Regions from separate parts of the Peribacillus sp. RS7 genome, predicted to be linked through region 4. Evidence: predicted binding sites of a transcription regulator. Region 4 holds the regulator's gene; each other region holds the start of a gene.
The links. Region 4 encodes Rex, which represses fermentation and respiration genes when NADH is low (regulators of the CRP and FNR family bind a similar motif). Its sites were predicted from a motif close to TTGTGAAATATTTCACAA; they were not measured.

Region 1 (2,208 bases), 2.5 Mb from region 4:
TCCGGCAGCTCCTACAATTCCTGTAATGAAACCAATTTCTTTAGAAAATCGCTGTGGAACTAACTGAAAGACAGCCCCGTTACCCATACCGAGAAATAACATTCCGATAAACAGTAAAATCGTAACGGTAGAAAAAGAATAAAGAAAACTAATACCGAACATACATAATGTTAGTCCAATAAATAAAAACATTAGCAGTTTAATTCCACCTATTTTATCGGCAATAAAGCCTCCGACGGGACGAAAGAAACTTCCGGCGATGACACATAATGTAACAAATTCCCCTGCCCTTATTCGTGTTAACCCATATTCATCAACAAAAAAGATGCTTAAAAAGCTAGTGAACCCAACAAATCCCCCAAAAGTCACACTGTAGAGAATACAGAAATACCATGTATCTGCTATTTTAAATACTGTGAAATATTCCTTGAGCGGTTTTGCAGGCGGTTGAGATGGTGCGTCTTTTGCGATTAAAATATAAATGACAAACACGATGGTTAATGGAATCAAAGCTAACCCCATAACATTATGCCAGCCAATTGACTCTGCGATACGCGGTCCAAACAGGGTCGCAAACAGAGTTCCGCTGTTACCGGCTCCCGCAATGCCCATCGCAAGACCCTGCAAATGAGGGGGATACCAGCGACTAGCCATTGGAAGTGCTGCAGCAAAACTTGCACCAGCCACTCCTAGCAAAATCCCAATTAAATAGAGCTCCGCTAAACTTTCTCCGAATAACCATCCCCAAAAAAGTGGAATCATCGTAACAAGCATCCCGCCGATCGAGGTTTTCCGTGGACCGATGCGATCAGTCAAAAAACCAAGAACGAGCCGGAAAAACGAGCCTCCCAAAATCGGAATAGCTACAATCAAACCTTTTTCAGCTGGCGAAAGACCGAAATCCTTTGTAATATAGACACCGAGCGCACCTAATAATACCCAAATCATAAAACTAATATCAAAATAAAGGAATGAAGCTAATAATGACGGTGCATGACCGCTTTTTTTCAATTCAGTTATTTTCATTTTCATCTCTCCTATACTTTATTAATTGAATATTCGTTTATTTTACTCTTATAAAAGCGAGAATTCTTTGTTTATGTGAGAAAACATTACACACTTTTTTTGAAAGTTATAAAATTTGAGTACTTTATATTGGTTATTTGTTAAAATTTTAATAATTTCTATTAGGTTTTCTTCTATAAACATAACTCCGCCATAGGAATTGAATGATATTCGGGTCTCTAAGGTGATATAAAGTCACAAGCTTTAAGTATTTTCCAGTTAAAGACGAGATACACCAATCGAATACTCCAATAAGTTTTTTCGTAATATTCTCCTTACAAAAAAAGAGAAGCCTAATGCACAGGCTTCTCTTCGTTACAAACTCCTCATTCTTAAATCGCAAACATTACATATGTACAAGATTTAGCAATCATAAGCACATCTCATTGTTGAATTACCCTCAAATGATGACCGTCATCATTTAACGGCGGGTTCTTCCCACGGCACGAAACAAGGACCTCCTTCATATGATGTGTTATGAGCGGCATGTAGATATTTAATAATCAGATTATATCCGAGGAAAGGTTGGGTGCAATAATATGAAGCAAAATTCAATTCATAACATTCCATTTCAAAATCTTCAAGAAAAAAACATGTCATTCGAAGAGGTATTCGTTCATATTGTAGAATTCATGAAATTAAATCCATCCGGTAACTTTCGATTAATGGTTGGTACAGATTCGCAAGTACATAAAAAACATACGGTTTTCATTACAGGCATCGTAATACGGCAGGTCGGGAATGGTGTATGGGGTTGTATAAGGAAAGTGATGATCCCTAGAAGGATGCTGCATTTACATGAGCGAATTTCCAAAGAATTGTCGTTAACTGAGGAGATTGTATCCATGTTTACGGAGGAAAGGAAAAATCAGTTAATCGATATTGTCCTGCCTGCCGTATATCAAGGGGCAACGTTCATCATGGAAGGCCATATTGATATAGGGATTGGAAAGCGGAACAAAACCAGTGAGTTTGTAAATGAAATGGTAGCAAGGATGGAATCCATGGGAGTGGAACCGAAAATTAAGCCCAATGCCTTCGTTGCCTCAAGTTATGCCAACCGATATACAAAACAAGAGTGATGTCTCCAAAGAAGTAAATCTATGAACAATGGCATTTTCTTCAAAATACTTTTCGGTTTGG
Region 2 (2,208 bases), 1.3 Mb from region 4:
TAACACCCGTAACAGGCAGACCTGTCAAGAATTCAACGCCGCGTGCTTCCAAGCTTGTCATGGCACGTTCGATTAAGTGATCAGGCAGGACCGGTAGGATTTTTGGACCAGCTTCCACAAGCTTGATTTTCAAGTCCTTGAAGTCCACTCCGAACTTTTTGGCGATTTTAGGGAAATGATCCACGATTTCACCGATTAACTCGACGCCCGTCAAGCCGCCGCCGCCGATCACGATTGTTGCGTCCGCTTCATTATTCGTTTGTGCATATTCGCGGATGCGATCTTCGATATGTTTGTAAATCTTGTTTGCATCATTTACGGATTTCAAGACCATGCTGTTTTCCTCAAGTCCCGGAATGCCGAAGAATCCTGTTTGGCTTCCCAAAGCAACAACCAGGGCATCATAAGATAAAGTGGAGCCATTGGAAAGCTTCACTTCTTTTTTATCGACTGAGAAAGACTCCACTTTGGAAATGGCAAGGTCGATATCTTTTCCTTTAAAAAGCTTTTCCAAAGGAATGGAAACAGCTTGTTCAGAAATGGATCCGCCTGCAAGACGGTGCAATTCGGTGATGATTTGGTGCGTTGGAAATTGGTTCACCACTGTAACCTGCACTTCATCCTTCTTGTAATATTCACGTACGGATAAGGCAGATAGTAATCCAGCATAACCTGCACCTAAGATGACGATTTGTTTTGACATAGTTAATCCCCCGTCCTTACTGATTGAAAGTTTATCAAATTATTTTTGGTTTTTACGTTCTGAAGAGACTTCAAGAAAAGCTTGGGCGAAACGGAAAAGCTTTTGCGCTTGCGGGTCTTTCATCATTCTTAACAGACCAAAAAGACCGATCACATCATTATTCACTTCAGCGCGATCCTTAGCTTCGATGGAAGTGGCCGCAAGCCCTTTCACTGAATCGACCACAGGTCCTGCGATCTCCGAAATGGCGCTGACCGTATCCTTTTTCAAAACATCATCAGTCGCTACTGATTGAGCAAAATCATAAGACTTTGTTAAAATATTCACTATCTCAGTCAGCTTTGGTAACTGCTCAACTAAAGTGTTCAAGGATTCCTGAACCTCAGGCTTTAATAATTGGTCCAGTACATCTAATTGTTTTTGGCGGTCATTAAGTTGTTCAGTCTGTGATTGGGTAATCGTTTCTGACATATCCAATTCTCCTTTACAATAAGCATTTTGTTAAAAAAATTAGAAAAACTTGTAAAATATTGCACAAAGTGCAACACGAAAAAAATACTTTTAAAAATTAAATAAAAGCTATCCTTTAGTATATCCCTTTAGCTTCATGAAAACAGCTGATTTTTTAAAAATATCCATAAAATAAGCTTTTCCTTCATATTTAAAGGATCTAACCAAATGGAAGGTCTTATGTATGGCCTGAAATTTTTCACTAAAATGGACCATTTTGTAAAATGTCTATCGTCGTCGCCTGTCATACATATTTCCTTCTTTATCTGCCATCCTAAATGATGGAGGTGAATATTGTGACTGATTCAGAATCTAAACTTGTAGAAGAGAATAATGATAAGAAGCATAATAAACTGGTTGGCAATATGGAATATACGAAAGCGCAACTATTGGAAGGCATGAATGGAATTTCTGAAGTTTACCTCAAAAACAGTGAGGAAGGCACATCGGAAACATCTGATAAATAATAATTTCGTAAGCATAGCGAACCAGTTATGCTTACTTAGTGTTGCTCATTTTTGTAAAAAAACTCCTCAATCCTCACTATGCAGCTGTTCGGATATTCTAAAAGTTAACTCTTAGCTTCGCTGGCTGGCGAAGTCCATTAGATTCGACAGTTATATATAGATTAATCTTTTAAATCACCGAGTCCATTTTAAGGCGATGGCAGACCTAAATCAAAAACCAGTTATATCAATTATTTCTTATTGATATGACTGGTTTTTTTATTTCATCATTCATCTTGTTCCGTTTTTGGCCTTCGGAACCCTCAGACTGTATACAATTTGGACGTTGATTTCCGCTCCAGGCACTCGCTTTCCGCGGGCGGTCCGGGAGCCTCCTCGGCTTGCGCCTGCGGGGACTCCCCTAGACGCGCTTTCCCCGCAGGAGTCTCGCGCCTTCCTCTCCAATCAACTTTGTTACAATAGTTAGATATACCCGAGGAGTTGAAGGTGTTGCTTTTGGTCATTGGTTCGGAATTATTTGACGAAAGA
Region 3 (2,208 bases), 240 kb from region 4:
GTAATGAATACACATAAAGGCAAAAGAATTGATTCGGAAACGACTAAAATCATAAAAATGAAATCAAAGGCTAAAACTCAAACAAAAAGAAGTACAGAATTCAGTAACTAAAACGAGGAATTTAGCGTAATAAACTGGCTTTCTATCATCAGATTCACTTGTATGGATGAACAAAACGAGTTGTTCGTTGGCTTGAAGAATCTGAGCCAATTTAACCCCAAGTATTGAATGCGCTTTCATTCTGTGTGTTGCTTGTACATCCAAACCAAACTGCCTGCACGCCAGGAACTTCTCACCTTGAATATTGAACTATATCCACGAGAAAAGGACACTTTTAAAAAGTCCTTTTTTCGTGGTTTTTTTTATGTGTTTTTACCTGAAGATACAAAAGGGAAGCACGTATCAATATGGGGGGTATTGAGTAAAGAGTTTCCAAAAGGTGGAGTTGATTGAACACCAAATGTACTTATTAAAAAATGGTTTTTGTCCTGTCCTCTGACTGATAAACTTGAACAGTTGCAACAGGTTGATTGACCCCTGAATTACTTCACCCCACGACTACTGCTAAACGGCTGTTTAGGAATACTGAGGGCAATAAAATAAGTATTGCGAGGAGAAAGAACCCAATTACATTTCACGCTCGTTGTTTCCTTATATATATATAATAATGACCTGTGTTGGATCATTAGGGTATTGAAGCATGGATGCAAGATCGTGTACAATGCGGCTACCATTTAAAACCTTCCATGGCCGAGTGAAAAAAATCCGCTTTAAATCTTGTTTTCCAACGATAGATACCTAATTAACAGGATAGGTAATATAATTCATAATCTTAATAAGTCTTGAGGCAATAAACGCGGTGAATATAATGTGAAAATTTTATTTCATTATATTAGAGTAATATTAAACGGAAAGTGGATCAGTTCTATCTGCAATCCTGTACTGATAAGTGAAGTTTCCGTAGGTAAGTTATTAAACATTTATTATATTTCATTTGCTGAAGATTTTCGAACATTTCAGTTCATTTACCATCTTCTTACTGCTCTTTAATGAACTTTATGTGACAGATGTCACTTTATATTGTCTTTTTTTACACTTGGGATTAATATTGGTATGTCGGGGTTTGTGAACATGGTAACACTTTGTCCGAATAATTACCAATAGGAATTTTAATATGTAAGAAAGGGGTAGTACTATGAAAATAAAATGGGCTCTATTAACTATACTTTTTACAATTGCCACTGTGCTAACCGGTTGCGATAACCCATTAATGGTCTTGGACCCTAAAGGGCCAGTAGCTGCAACACAAGCAGATGTTATTATGATTTCGATATGGACAATGGCCTTTGTCGTCCTTGTCGTTATGGTACTGTATATCTTCATGATAATGAAATATCGTGCTTCCAAACAGCGTGATGATTATGAACCACCTCATATTGAAGGAAGTAAGGTTCTTGAAATAATTTGGGTAGCGATCCCGATTTTAATCGTCGCTTTCCTATCCGTTGTTACTGTTAAAACAACAAATGAAGTTGAGGCAACACCTAAAGGATACGGAGATCAAGAACCTTTAATTATTTACGCTTCATCTTCCAACTGGAAGTGGCATTTTAGTTATCCGGAAGAAGATATCGAAACAGTTAACTATCTGTTTTTACCGACTAACCGACCAATTGAATTTAAACTTTATTCTTATGGTCCAATCTCGAGTTTCTGGATTCCGCAACTTGGAGGACAAAAATACGCGATGTCGAACATGGTTAATACGTTGCACTTAGCAGCTGATGTACCAGGAGAGTATATGGGTCGAAATTCAAACTTCAGTGGTTCAGGTTTTGCTCAGCAAACGTTTAACGTTAATGTACTGTCTGCAAAAGAATACGATAAGTGGGTAGATGAAATTAAAGCTACTGCTGAACCGATTACTGAGAAAAAATTCAATGAATTATTAGAACCTGGTCATGTGGGACAATCCACATACACTGGAACTCACTTAGAGTTTTCTCCAGCTCCTGAAGGGGAACATGCTGGTCATGGTAACCACGGATCTTCTGATACTGAAGAAAGTGATTCCAAGGATTCACACGAGGAACATTCAGAACACAGCAACATGAATCATGATCACTAAGAATTAATTTCGTTCGATAAAACATCTAAGTTTACAAGATAAGGAATATTTTCCTGAAAGGAGTCACAAAAGTATGGATT
Region 4 (2,208 bases):
CCCATGGTCATTTTCGTCACTTCAGTAATTGGACCTATATTGGAAGAAATCATTTTCCGGAAAATCATTTTCGGATCACTTCATAAACGCTTTAACTTCTTTATTTCAGCTTTACTCAGTTCAGTTATTTTCGGCTTGGCGCATGGTGAATTGGAACATCTTCTTTTATATTCGGCAATGGGCTTCACCTTTGCTTTCCTTTATGCGAAAACGGGCCGCATCATCGTGTCCATTAGCGCTCATGTTGCGATGAATACGCTTGTTATCATCCTTCAAGTGGTATATCGGAAAGATATTGAGAAGATGATAGATACTGCACAGGCATTCATCGGAGGTTTATTATGAAACGTCAATCACCATTATTCATGGGCATCATCTATGCAGGCTTAGGAGCTCTTTTTACCGCTATCGCGATTCAAACCGTCAGTTCTACAGGATGGGGAATCTTTGCCTACATACTTGTACTGATCGCGACCCTGGACTTTGGATCGGGATTACGCATGATCATGCTTCACTTTAAGATTAAAGCCGCCCAAAAAAATAAGAAAAAATAAAAAACGCTGCTATGATGCAGCGTTTTTTTCATTCCTCCAATGCAGCTTCTTCCATTACAGGATAATGTTTCAGAAAATAGATGAGCGACTGAAGCTCCACAGCCAGGTCAATGTGGTGAACCCTTATGGATGGAGGTACTGTCAGCCGTGCAGGTGTGAAATTCAATATTCCTTTTATATCGGCTTTGACTAGACGATCGGTTATCGTCTGGGCTACCTGGGCAGGCACTGTCAAAATAGCCGCAGTAATATTATTTTCCTGCAATAGTGTATCGATTTGATCCATATGGTAGATTGGCACATCAGCTATTTGCTTACCGACCTTATCATCAGAGACTTCGAATGCCATTTCAATCTTCGTATTATTATTTTTCATGAAATTGTAATTTAAAAAAGCGGTCCCTAAATTTCCTACCCCGATTAAAGCGACTTTTGTCAATTCATCCTGATCTAGTGTTTTTCTAAAGAAGGATAATAAATAATTGACATTGTAGCCGTAGCCTTTTTTCCCAAGCGCGCCAAAGTAGGAAAAATCACGGCGAATGGTAGCAGAATCCACTTTTACGGCTTCGCTTAGCTCTGCCGAGGAAACTCTTTGTTTGCCTGAGGAATGTAAGTTTTTTAAAAATCGATAATACAATGGCAACCTTTTGGCTGTTGCCTGCGGTATCTTTGGGTCATGGTTCATCATTCTTCCCCGCCTTCACACATGCTTTTCAACTTAATCTCTATCTGTTTGTTTTACTTGTCTTTTATAATCGTTGCTAGAAAATCCGCCTGTTTTCTCCACTAAGAATGTAGGCCCGATTACCATTCCCTTATCAATGGCCTTACACATGTCATAAACAGTCAAGGCAGTCACGGATGCAGCTGTTAACGCTTCCATTTCCACACCTGTACTCCCTTTTGTCTTAGCTTCCGTTTCAATCCTAAGCCTATATCCTTGATCTTCCTTTTCCCAATCAAAGGCTATATTGACCCCTTGCAGAGCAATGGGGTGGCACATCGGAATTATATTGGATGTATTCTTGCTGGCCATTATTCCTGCAACTTGTGCAACAGCCAGTACATCACCCTTTTTCATTTTCTGGTTCGTGACCAATTCATATATTTCATCGTTCAATAAAATGCTCGATTGAGCTATAGCCGTCCGGGTTGTTTCAGGCTTAGCACTCACATCAACCATTTTGGCCCTGCCTTGCTCATTAAAATGCGTTAAGTCTCCCATTTAAGTAACCCCTCCTAAATCATACACTATTATTCCACTTTATGTAACAGCTTGTTTTAGCTTGGAACCAAGCTGTTGCCGATAATAACTAAAATACGTTACACTAACAATAATCAATTGAGGTGAAATCTATGATTTTATTACAAATCAATCAACTATCGAAATATTATGGAGCTGAACTTATTTTATCAAATATGAAGCTCGAAGTTCAAAATAAAGATCGAATTGCACTTGTTGGCCGTAACGGCGCCGGGAAATCCACTCTGCTAAAAATCATAGCCGGGCAGATTTCCCATGATGGCGGTGAAATAATCAAACCAAAAGGCGTCACCATCGGATATATGGCCCAGGATACGGGACTGGAATCGGAACTTACCATTTGGGATGAGATGCTGACAGTATTCAAGGACCTTATAGAGCAAGAAA

Region 1: ACDZ29_RS24200 (nitrate/nitrite transporter) is a predicted target of Rex. The motif match lies at 1,164-1,181, and genes of this name have one in related genera.
Region 2: ACDZ29_RS05630 (DUF1641 domain-containing protein) is a predicted target of Rex. The motif match lies at 1,224-1,241, and genes of this name have one in related genera.
Region 3: qoxA (cytochrome aa3 quinol oxidase subunit II) is a predicted target of Rex. The motif match lies at 1,059-1,076, and genes of this name have one in related genera.

Annotation. Positions count from the first base shown of each region.
Region 1 is NZ_CP168135.1:4,866,381-4,868,588, forward strand. Features, by position in the region: gene ACDZ29_RS24200 (nitrate/nitrite transporter) at 1-1,026, opposite strand, end outside; gene ACDZ29_RS24205 (ribonuclease H-like YkuK family protein) at 1,605-2,147, shown strand.
Region 2 is NZ_CP168135.1:1,101,035-1,103,242, reverse strand. Features, by position in the region: gene ACDZ29_RS05635 (NAD(P)/FAD-dependent oxidoreductase) at 1-703, opposite strand, end outside; gene ACDZ29_RS05630 (DUF1641 domain-containing protein) at 743-1,174, opposite strand; gene ACDZ29_RS05625 (hypothetical protein) at 1,510-1,680, shown strand.
Region 3 is NZ_CP168135.1:2,616,529-2,618,736, forward strand. Features, by position in the region: gene ACDZ29_RS13255 (hypothetical protein) at 1-111, shown strand, start outside; gene qoxA (cytochrome aa3 quinol oxidase subunit II) at 1,196-2,128, shown strand; gene qoxB (cytochrome aa3 quinol oxidase subunit I) at 2,202-2,208, shown strand, end outside.
Region 4 is NZ_CP168135.1:2,379,418-2,381,625, reverse strand. Features, by position in the region: gene ACDZ29_RS12225 (CPBP family intramembrane glutamic endopeptidase) at 1-345, shown strand, start outside; gene ACDZ29_RS12220 (YdiK family protein) at 342-554, shown strand; gene ACDZ29_RS12215 (redox-sensing transcriptional repressor Rex) at 583-1,245, opposite strand; gene moaC (cyclic pyranopterin monophosphate synthase MoaC) at 1,276-1,782, opposite strand; gene ACDZ29_RS12205 (ATP-binding cassette domain-containing protein) at 1,914-2,208, shown strand, end outside.